Regions from separate parts of the Kitasatospora sp. NPDC085895 genome, predicted to be linked through region 1. Evidence: riboswitches for the same ligand, from Rfam matches in the RefSeq annotation. Region 1 holds a riboswitch; the other holds the start of a gene.
The links. A riboswitch is a leader RNA that binds a small molecule or an ion and turns the genes downstream of it on or off. The one in region 1 is predicted to bind cobalamin.
Positions count from the first base shown of each region.

Region 2: another riboswitch for cobalamin. It lies ahead of cobN (cobaltochelatase subunit CobN); the one in region 1 lies ahead of AB0442_RS04730 (ribonucleoside-diphosphate reductase subunit alpha).

Region 1 covers NZ_JBFBJY010000005.1:63,410-68,773, reverse strand. Annotated here, with positions in the region: gene AB0442_RS04740 (glycosyltransferase family 2 protein) at 1-415, opposite strand, end outside; gene AB0442_RS04735 (LamG domain-containing protein) at 764-1,852, opposite strand; cobalamin riboswitch at 2,020-2,163, shown strand; gene AB0442_RS04730 (ribonucleoside-diphosphate reductase subunit alpha) at 2,374-4,755, shown strand; gene AB0442_RS04725 (ribonucleotide-diphosphate reductase subunit beta) at 4,776-5,364, shown strand, end outside.
Region 2 covers NZ_JBFBJY010000014.1:97,930-103,293, reverse strand. Annotated here, with positions in the region: gene AB0442_RS12045 (precorrin-2 C(20)-methyltransferase) at 1-841, opposite strand, end outside; gene AB0442_RS12040 (precorrin-8X methylmutase) at 838-1,464, opposite strand; gene AB0442_RS12035 (hypothetical protein) at 1,461-2,687, opposite strand; cobalamin riboswitch at 2,772-2,923, shown strand; gene cobN (cobaltochelatase subunit CobN) at 3,355-5,364, shown strand, end outside.

The DNA.
Region 1 (5,364 bases):
CGCTCAGGGCGTGGTTGGCGACGAAGTGCGAGGGCTTCATGGCACGCCGGTTGCTGCGCCGGAGCCTATCGGTCGTCATGAACTCCACGTCGCGCTCGACCAGGGTGTGCAACAGGTCGGGCAGGGCGTCGAACGGATAGGTGCAGTCCGCGTCGCCGGTGGCGATCACGTCGCCGGTGGCCTCGTCGAAGCCCGCGAGATAGGCGTTCCCGTAACCCCGTGCCGGCTGCGAGACGACCCGGGCGCCCAACGACCGGGCGACGGCCGCGGTGTCGTCCGTCGAGGCGTTGTCGACGACCACCACCTCGGTGTCCCAACCGGCTGCCGCGAGTTCTGCGACCGGCACCGTGCCCATCACCGCGGGAAGGTTTGACGCCTCGTTGAGCGCGGGAATCACGATGGACAGAGTGTTCACGCTCTTATTCCCCCCGAAAAAAGCAACTGCTCGCCCCGCCCCCTGGTGAGCAGCCGTTCCGGGGCCGGGCATCCGACGACAGGTCGGGACGGCCCGACGGTCGGTCAGGCCGCGGGCCGCTCCGCGGACGACGGCCGTCTCTGCCGGGCCGTCTCCTGCTCGCCTGAACTCGCCGGGGGTTCCGGCCGGCCGCGCGCGGGCACTTCCGAAACCGATGCGCCCCCACTCGGCCTGATGCCGCCATCCCCGTTCGCTCGGGCGCCATCTTTTCACACCCCGAACGCTGGTGACACCGCGGCAGGCGTGAGGGAGGCCACGGCCCCGGCCGTGGCCTCCCCCGGCGGCGGATCAGCCGCCGACGAGCCAGGAGTTGACCGGCTTGGCGCTGAGGCCCGTACCGCCGGACTTGAGGCTGGCGACCTGCTGGGGGTTCAGCGGCTCCTTCCAGACCAGGATCCGCCCGACCACGCCGGCCCAGTTGTCGCCCCAGATCCCGTGGTGCCGGCTGCGGCCGAGCTGCAGCGGACCGGGCCCGGCCCAGATGGGGCCGTTGAGCTTGGCGGTGGCCGCCTGCGCGCCGTTCACGTAGAGCGTGATGGTGCGCTGGCCGGCGTCGTAGACCGCGGTGAGCAGCACCCACTGCGTCACCGTCTCCAGGCTCTCTGGGGCCACCGCCTGGACGACCGTGCCGTCGGCGCCGCCGTCCGCGGTCTGCACCCGGAACGCCCACGCCTTCTTGCCGCTGGCGTCGTCGCGGGACAGGTCGAAGGAGTACGAGATGCCGTCGCCCTGGCTGATCGCCGTGCGCGATCCGCCGGGCGCCTCGTTGTAGACCCATGCCGCGATCGAGAAGCTCTTGCCGACGTCGACCAGCTGGTTCGCCGACTGGGCGTAGGAGTTGTTGTTGCTCCGCATGCGCAGCGCATAACCGCCCTCCACCTCGGCGAGCTGCGCGTCCGGGCCGATGGCGAGGTTCGCCTGACCGGACTTGTCGGCCAGCAGGTCGGGCTGGCCGGGCACGGTCGGCGAGTTGGCGGGGACCGAGCCGGACGGGTGCGCCGAGGCCGAGGCGCTGGACGATGCGCCGGTCTCCGGAGTGCCGCCGTGCACGCCCTTCATGACGGCCAGACCGACCGCCCCGCCGAGGACGCAGGCGGTGAGCACGATGCCGCCCGTCCAGATCAGCTTCTTTCGGCGCGACGAGGCCTCGTGCTGCTGGGCCAGCGCCTCCCAGTCCGGGATCGCGGTCTGCGCCTGCTGGGGCAGCGGCCACTGCTGGTGCGACGCCTGCGCGGGGAAGCCGGGCGGCGTGCCGAAGCCGGCCTGCGGCGGGAAGGACTGGGCACCCTGTGCCCCCTGCTCCGCGGGATTCGCCGGTCCCCCCTGGGACCCGGGCTGACCCGTCCAACCGGGCGTGGCCCCCGTACCGTCACTCATGGCCAGAGATCGTAGGCCATGGGGTGCGGCGCAGTCTCGGGTGGTGACCGTTCCGTGAGCGCAACGGGTGGGTCAGGGGCGGGTCGGATGTGCGCACTGCGCCCACCGGAGTGTGTCCAGCCACGGACGCGACACGCTGCGTGCACAAGATATGGGGGTACATCAGGGAGACACCACAACATGTATGCTCACTCTCGCTGTCGACGCAGGGGAACCCGGTGCAAGTCCGGGACTGCCCCGCAACGGTGAGCAGGCCCGTGAACGCCCGGGCCCGCGCAGTCCGAGGGCCTGCCGACGGTGTGCCACCGGCTTCCCCGCAGATGCCATGAAGCACAGCTGTACGTCCGGGCCTCGCGGGTGGGCCGGGTGGCGACGCGCACCCCCGACACCGTCGGGCGGTGCCGGTCCCCCCTGCCACGCGCATGCCCGGACGCGCCCCCGGCCCCCGGCCCGGGGGTGTCCGAAGCGTCCGCTGCCGCCACAGGAGAGAGTGCGCCTTGACCGTCGCTGCCTCAGTCACCCTGCCCTCCCAGGGATCCGCCGACAACGACCGGCCCGACCCCGGTGCCGCGCTGCTCCGGCTGCTCACCGACCGCAGCACCGACCTCCCCCAGGTGGACCCCGGCCACGTCGCCGCCGCCGCGCTGCGCGGCCGCCACGCCGGTTCGGACTTCGCCGAGCTCCGCGGGCTGGCCGTGGAGGCCGCCGCGTCGATGATCGCCGAGGACCCGCAGTACTCGAAGCTCGCGGCCCGCCTGCTGGCGCTGGAGATCCGCGACGAGGCGGTCTCCCAGGGCGCGGTCACCTTCGCCGCCTCGATCGCCGTCGGCCACGCCGAGGGCCTGATCGGCGACACCACCGCGGCCTTCGTGGCCAAGCACGCGGCCGCCTTCGACGCGCTGGTCGACCTGCAGGGCGACGACCGCTTCGAGTACTTCGGCCTGCGCACCGTGCAGTCCCGCTACCTGCTGCGCCACCCGATCACCCGCAAGGTGGTCGAGACCCCGCAGTACTTCCTGCTGCGCGTGGCGGCCGGTCTCGCGGTCGGCGACACCGAGCAGTCGGTGGCCGAGGTGGCCGAGCTCTACCGGCTGATGAGCCGTCTGGAGTACCTGACGTCCTCTCCGACGCTGTTCAACTCCGGTACCAAGCACCCCCAGATGTCGTCCTGCTACCTGCTGGACTCGCCGCTGGACAACCTGGACTCGATCTACAACCGCTACGCGCAGATCGCCCGGCTGTCCAAGCACGCCGGCGGCATCGGCCTGTCCTACTCGCGGATCCGCTCCCGCGGCAGCCTGATCCGCGGCACCAACGGCCAGTCGAACGGCATCGTGCCGTTCCTGCGCACCCTGGACTCCTCGGTCGCCGCGGTCAACCAGGGCGGCCGCCGCAAGGGCGCGGCCTGCGTCTACCTGGAGACCTGGCACGCCGACATCGAGGAGTTCCTGGAGCTCCGCGACAACACCGGCGAGGAGGCCCGGCGCACCCACAACCTCAACCTGGCGCACTGGATCCCGGACGAGTTCATGCGCCGGGTGAACGCCGACGAGGACTGGTCGCTGTTCTCCCCCGCCGACGTGCCCGAGCTGGTCGACCTGTGGGGCGCCGACTTCGACGAGGCGTACCGCAAGGCCGAGCAGGCCGGCAAGGCCGTCCGCACCATCCCGGCGCAGACCCTGTACGCCCGCATGATGCGCACCCTGGCGCAGACCGGCAACGGCTGGATGACCTTCAAGGACGCCTCCAACCGGGCCGCCAACCAGACCGCGCTGCCCGGCCGCACCGTGCACTCCTCCAACCTGTGCACGGAGATCCTGGAGGTCACCGACGACTCCGAGACGGCCGTCTGCAACCTCGGCTCGGTGAACCTGGGCGCCCACGTGGCCGCCGGCGCCACCGCCGCCGACCTGCTGAACGCGATGGACTGGGAGCGCCTGGACGCCACCGTCCGCACCGCGGTGACCTTCCTCGACCGGGTCATCGACATCAACTTCTACCCGACCACCGAGGCGGGCACCTCCAACTCCCGCTGGCGGCCGGTCGGCCTCGGCGTGATGGGCCTGCAGGACGTCTTCTTCCAGCTGCGGATCGACTTCGACTCCGCCGAGGCGAAGACCCTCTCCACCCTGATCTCCGAGCGCATCATGCTCACCGCCTACGAGCGCTCCGCGGACCTCGCCGAGCAGTTCGGCCGCCACGAGGCGTACGGCGAGACCCGCGCGGCCCGCGGCGAGCTGCACATCGACCACTTCGGTGCCGCCCCGCAGTGGACGGAGCGCTGGGACGCGCTGCGCGCCCGGATCGCCGAGACCGGCCTGCGCAACTCGCTGCTGCTGGCGATCGCGCCGACCGCCACCATCGCCTCCATCGCCGGCGTGTACGAGTGCATCGAGCCGCAGGTGTCCAACCTGTTCAAGCGCGAGACGCTCTCCGGCGAGTTCCTCCAGGTCAACCCGTACCTGGTGCGCGAGCTCAAGGAGCTCGGCGTCTGGGACCAGCAGACCCGGGACGCGCTGCGCGAGACCAACGGCTCGGTGCAGGACCTCAACTGGCTGCCCGCCGAGGTCCGTTCGCTGTACCGCACGGCGTGGGAGCTGCCCCAGCGCGCGCTGATCGACCTGGCCGCGGCCCGCATGCCGTACATCGACCAGAGCCAGTCGCTGAACCTCTTCATGGCGGCGCCGACCATCGGCAAGCTCAGCTCGATGTACGCGTACGCCTGGAAGGTCGGCCTGAAGACCACGTACTACCTGCGGTCGCGCCCGGCCACCCGGATCGCGCAGGCCGCCACGGGCGCCCGCGCCGCCGTGCCGGTGCCCGCGCCGACCATGAGCCAGGCCGAGCAGGACGCCATCGCCTGCTCCCTGGAGAACCCCGAGTCCTGCGAGGCCTGCCAGTGAGCACCGAAGACCGCCAGAAGATGCTGCTCGACCCGGGCTTCGAGCTGACGCTGCGCCCGATGCGCTACCCGTCGTTCTACGACCGGTACCGCGACGCCATCAAGAACACCTGGACGGTGGAGGAGGTGGACCTGCACTCCGACGTCGCCGACCTCGCCAAGCTGAGCGAGGGCGAGCGGCACATGATCGGCCGGCTGGTCGCCTTCTTCGCGACCGGTGACTCGATCGTCGCCAACAACGTGGTGCTGAGCCTCTACAAGCACATCAACTCCCCCGAGGCCCGGCTCTACCTGTCCCGGCAGCTGTTCGAGGAGGCCGTGCACGTCCAGTTCTACCTGACGCTGCTCGACACCTACCTGCCCGACCCGGACGACCGTGCGGCGGCCTTCGCGGCGGTGGAGAACATCCCCTCCATCCACCAGAAGGCGCAGTTCTGCTTCAAGTACATGAACGCGGTCGACCACATCGACTCGCTGCAGACCAAGGAGGACCGCCGCGCGTTCCTCCTGAACCTGATCTGCTTCGCGGCCTGCGTCGAGGGCCTGTTCTTCTACGGCGCCTTCGCGTACGTGTACTGGTTCCGCAGCCGCGGCCTGCTGCACGGCCTGG
Region 2 (5,364 bases), on a different contig from region 1:
CCTCCGGGGTGAGCCAGAGCGGGCCGGCCGGGCCGGTGCCGACGACCACGACCTCGCCGGGGCCGTCCGGCTCGGGGAGGTCGAGCGGGGCGACCTTGCTGGGCAGCACGGCGACCGAGAAGTAGGGCACGGTGTCGGCCTCGACCTCGGCGAGCGGCAGGGTGCGCTCGCCGTCCATGAACGCCCGCTCGACGTACTGTGCGTCGTCGAGCCGGCCGGCCCGCTCCAGGGCGCGGCGGACGGCCGGGAAGGTCCGGCCGAGCTTCATGATCACCGCGGAGTCGGCGGAGGCGATCCGGGCGGCGAGCTCCTCCTCCGGCAGGGTGCCGGGGATGATCGTCAGGGTCTCCTCGGCCTCCACCAGGGCGCTGCCGAGCCGGGCCGCGGCGGCGCTGACCGAGGTCACGCCGGGCACCACCTCGGTCGGGTAGCGGTGGGCGAGGCGCTTGTGCATGTGCTGGTACGAGCCGTAGAAGAGCGGGTCGCCCTCGGCGAGGACGACGACGTTCCGGCCGGCGTCCAGGTGGGCGGCGAGCCGGGCGGACGCCTCCTCGTAGAAGTCGTCCAGGGCGCCGCGGTAGCCGCCGGGGTGGTCGGTGGTCTCCACGGTGATCGGGTAGACCAGCTTCTCCTCGATCTGGCCGCCGGTCAGGTAGCGGTCGGCGATCGAGCGGGCGATGGAGCGGCCGTGCCGGGCGCTGTGGTAGGCCACCACGTCGGCCTTGCCGATGAGTTCGGCGGCGCGGACGGTGACCAGCGAGGGGTCGCCGGGGCCGAGGCCGACGCCGTACAGCCGGCCGGTCCGCCGGTCGGTCTGCTGCCCGGTCTGCTGCTCGGTCACTCTTCTTCACTCGCAATCGCGTTGATCGCGGCGGCGGCGATCGCACTGCCGCCGCGCCGGCCGCGGACCACCAGGTGCTCCAGGCCGGACGGGTGCTCGGCCAGGGCCTGCTTGGACTCGGCGGCGCCGATGAAGCCGACGGGCACGCCGATCACCGCGGCCGGGCGGGGCGCGCCGGCCTCGATCATCTCCAGCAGCCGGAAGAGCGAGGTCGGCGCGTTGCCGACGGCCACCACGGCACCCTCCAGCCTGGGCAGCCACAGCTCCATGGCGGCGGCGCTGCGGGTGTTGCCGGTCTTCCGCGCGAGCTCGGGCACCGACGGGTCGGTGAGGGTGCAGATCACCTCGTTGTCGGCGGGCAGCCGCTTGCGGGTGACACCGCTGGCGACCATGTTGACGTCGCAGAGGATCGGCGCACCGGCGTGCAGCGCCTTGCGGGCCGAGGCGACCACACCGGGCGAGTAGACCAGGTCCTCGACCAGGTCGGTCATGCCGCAGGCGTGGATCATCCGCACCGCGACCTGCGAGACGTCGGCGGGCAGGGCGGCCAGGTCGGCCTCGGCCCGGATGGTGGCAAAGGACTGCCGGTAGATGGCGGCGCCGTCCTTCTCGTACTCGATCACGTGGTCCTCCGGGCCTCGGCGACCGCCTCGGCCATCTCTTCCGTCGTCACATCCACTGGCGTCACATCCATGGGCCGGTCCGGTGTCCCGACCGGTGCCACCCGGTAGCCCTGCCCGGTGGCGAGCACGTCCACCCATCGCCCGGAGGGGTGGCCGCAGCGCCGTTCGCAGCCCGACCAGTGCACCGGCAGGCCACCGCCGTCCGCACGTTCCAGGGCGCGGGCCGCGTCGCCGCGCACGTCGGCGAGCGACTTGCCGCAGCCGGGCAGGCCGGTGCAGGCGGTGGCGCGGTCCCAGGCGGTGCCGGGCCCGGTCAGGAAGCCGGCCGCGGCGAGCTCGGCGAGGGCGGCGGGGCCGACGCCGGGCAGGACGGCGCCGCGCCAGGGCGTCAGCCGGACCTCGCCGGCGGACAGCCCGGCGAGCAGCCGCCACTGTGCGGCGGTGGCCCGCCCGAAGCGCGTCCCGACCGAGAGGCCTCCGGGCAGCACCCCGAGCGGCGGGTGTCCGCCGGACAGCGGGGGCAGCGGCAGGTCGCCGGGCGGGAGGAGTTCGGGGACCTCGCGCAGGTGCCAGGCCCTGGTGCCGGTGGTGCGCAGCGCGTCGAGGAAGTCCCGGGCGGCGTCCAGGGCGGCGTCCACGGCCTGTGCGGCCGGCACCGCGCGGACGGTCGTCTCGCGGCCGAGCCGCAGCAGGGCGGTGCCGCCAGGCGCTGCGATCAATGTCACATCGGCGTTCAGGGCGGCGACATCGCCGCGGCCGTCGTCCAGGGCGAAGAGGAACTTGCCGGAGAGCGCGGCCGCCCAGGGCGCCGCGCAGAGCTTCGCGTCCAGCTCGCGCACCCGGGCCGCGGTGTCGGCGTGCCCCTCGGCGTCGAGGCCGGCGGTCGGCGAGGCGACGATGTTGCGCACCCGCTCGTGGGTGTCGGAGGGCAGCAGGCCGACGGCCCGCAGCCGGTCGGCGAGTTCCGCGCCGCAGGCCGAAGCCAGGCCGCGCAGTTGGACGTTGCCGCGCGAGGTGGTCTCCAGTGCGCCGTCGCCGAGCGCCTCTGCCGCATCGGCCAGCGCCGCCGCCTGACGGCTCGTCAGCAGTCCGCCGGGGACGCGGATGCGGGCGAGGGCGCCGTCGTCGGCCGTGTGCAGACGAAGGGCCCCCGGACAGGCGTCCGACCGGCCCCGGTCGGGCACGGCGGAGCCCGCCCCGGCGGGGTCGGGAGTCGGTGGCATGGCGGCGAGCATACAGATTGTCCGACGGGGCGCCCCGTCGTCTGGATCACAGTCCGCGCGCAGTCCCGCGGCCGTCCGCCACCCCGTACGATGCTGCCGGACGGTCCGTGCGGGCCGTCCGACGCCAGCGACGGCAAGCGGAGGAAACCGGTGCAAATCCGGTGCGGTCCCGCCACTGTAACCACGGCTCAGCCGCCGTGGAGCCAGGAACTCCCGCCGTCCTCCACCAGCCCGGGGCGCGGACCCCGAGGAAGGCCCGACCTGTGCGCTGCCGCATGCCCGGCTCCGCCGTCCCGCCCGGACGCGCCGAGCCGTCGCCCGCCGTCCCGGGGACCCCGGCGGCGGTCCGCCGCACCCCCGGGGCGCGTCTTCAACGGTCACGGGTGCACCACAAGGGGCGCGGGGAACTGCGCGATCCGGGGCGGGTGTCACGACGGCACGGGCCGAGCCGTGGTCTGCACGGTGGGCCGCATCCGGATTGCGCAGTTCTCCCCCGGCCTTCGGCCGGGAGGTGCCCCCACACGCCCCCTGGAACGACGGCCCGAGCGCCCTTGAAGACAGGCCCTCGCACCGCACCCCGCTCCGCCCCGCGCACCCGGCTGCCGCACCCGGCCCCGGTGCGCCGCCGCACGCCGTGGAACACCGACCAGGCCGGGAGGCCCTCCGCATGATCCTGCTGCTGTCGACCTCCGACACCGACCTGCTGAGCGCCCGCGCCTCGCAGGGCCCCGTCCGCTACCGGCTCGGCAACCCGGCCCGGCTGTCCGCCGAGGAGCTGCCCGCCCTGGTCGAGGGCACCGACCTGGTCGTCGTCCGCCTGCTCGGCGGCCGCCGCGCCTGGGAGGACGGCCTGGACGCGCTGCTCGCCGGGCCCCGCCCGGTCGTCGTGCTGACGGGCGAGCAGGCCCCGGACGCCCAGCTGATGGAGCTCTCCACCGTCCCGGCCGGCATCGCCGCCGAGGCGCACGCCTACCTCGCGCACGGCGGCCCGACCAACCTCGCCGAGCTCGGCGCCTTCCTCTCCGACACCGTGCTGCTCACCGGCCACGGCTTCGCCCCGCCCGCCTCCGCCCCGGCCTGGGGCCCGCTGGAGCGTCAGGCCCGCACCTCGGACGGCCCGCTGGTCGCCGTGCTCTACTACCGCGCCCACCACATGAGCGGGAACACCGCCTTCGTCGAGACGCTGTGCAGCGCGATCGAGGACGAGGGCGCCCGCGCGCTGCCGCTGTACTGCTCCTCGCTGCGCGGCGCCGAGCCGGAGCTGCTCGCCGAACTCGGCCGGGCCGACGCCATCGTCACCACCGTGCTCGCCGCGGGCGGCACCCGGCCCGCCGACGCGCAGGCCGGCGGCGACGAGGAGGCCTGGGACGCGGGCGCGCTCGCCGCCCTCGACCGGCCGATCCTGCAGGCCCTGTGCCTGACCTGGTCGCGCTCGCAGTGGGAGGAGAGCGACGACGGCCTCTCCCCGCTGGACACCGCCACCCAGGTCGCCGTCCCGGAGTTCGACGGCCGTCTGATCACCGTGCCGTTCTCCTTCAAGGAGCTGGACGAGGACGGCCTCACCGTCTACCGCGCCGACGCCGAGCGCTCCGCCCGGGTCGCCGGCATCGCCGTCCGGCACGCCCGGCTGCGCCACACCCCGGCGGCCGAGCGCCGTCTCGCCCTGGTGCTCTCCGCGTACCCGACCAAGCACGCCCGGGTCGGCAACGCGGTCGGCCTGGACACCCCGGCCAGCGCGGTGCGCCTGCTGCACCGCCTCCGCGAGGAGGGCATGGACCTGGGCACCGACCTGCCGGGCCTGGACACGACCTCCACCTCGCACGAGGGCGACGAGCTGATCCACGCGCTGATCGCGGCCGGCGGCTACGACCAGGACTGGCTGACCGAGGACCAGCTCGCCCGCAACCCCGTCCGCATCCCCGCCGCCGACTACCGCCGCTGGTACGCCGCCCTGCCGCAGGGTCTGCGCGAGCAGGTCGAGGAGCACTGGGGCCCGGCCCCCGGCGAGCTGTACGTGGACCGCTCGCAGAACCCGGACGGCGACATCGTGCTCGCCGCGATCCGCTCCGGGAACCTGCTCGTCCTCATCCAGCCGCCGCGCGGCTTCGGCGAGAACCCGGTCGCGATCTACCACGACCCGGACCTGCCGCCCAGCCACCACTACCTGGCCGCGTACCGCTGGATCGCCGCCGCCCAGGAGGACGGCGGCTTCGGCGCGCACGCCGTGATCCACCTCGGCAAGCACGGCAACCTGGAGTGGCTGCCCGGCAAGACGGCCGCGCTGTCCGCCGAGTGCGGCCCGGACGCCGTCCTCGGCGACCTGCCGCTGATCTACCCCTTCCTGGTCAACGATCCGGGCGAGGGCACCCAGGCCAAGCGCCGCGCCCACGCCACCCTGGTCGACCACCTCGTCCCGCCGATGGCCCGCGCCGACTCGTACGGCGACATCGCGCGCCTGGAGCAGCTGCTCGACGAGTACTCGACGATCGCCGCGATGGACCCGGCGAAGCTGCCGGCGATCCGCGCCCAGATCTGGACGCTGATCCAGGCCGCCCGGCTCGACCACGACCTCGGCCTGGACGAGCGGCCCGAGGACGACGGCTTCGACGACTTCCTGCTGCACGTCGACGGCTGGCTGTGCGAGGTCAAGGACGCCCAGATCCGCGACGGCCTGCAC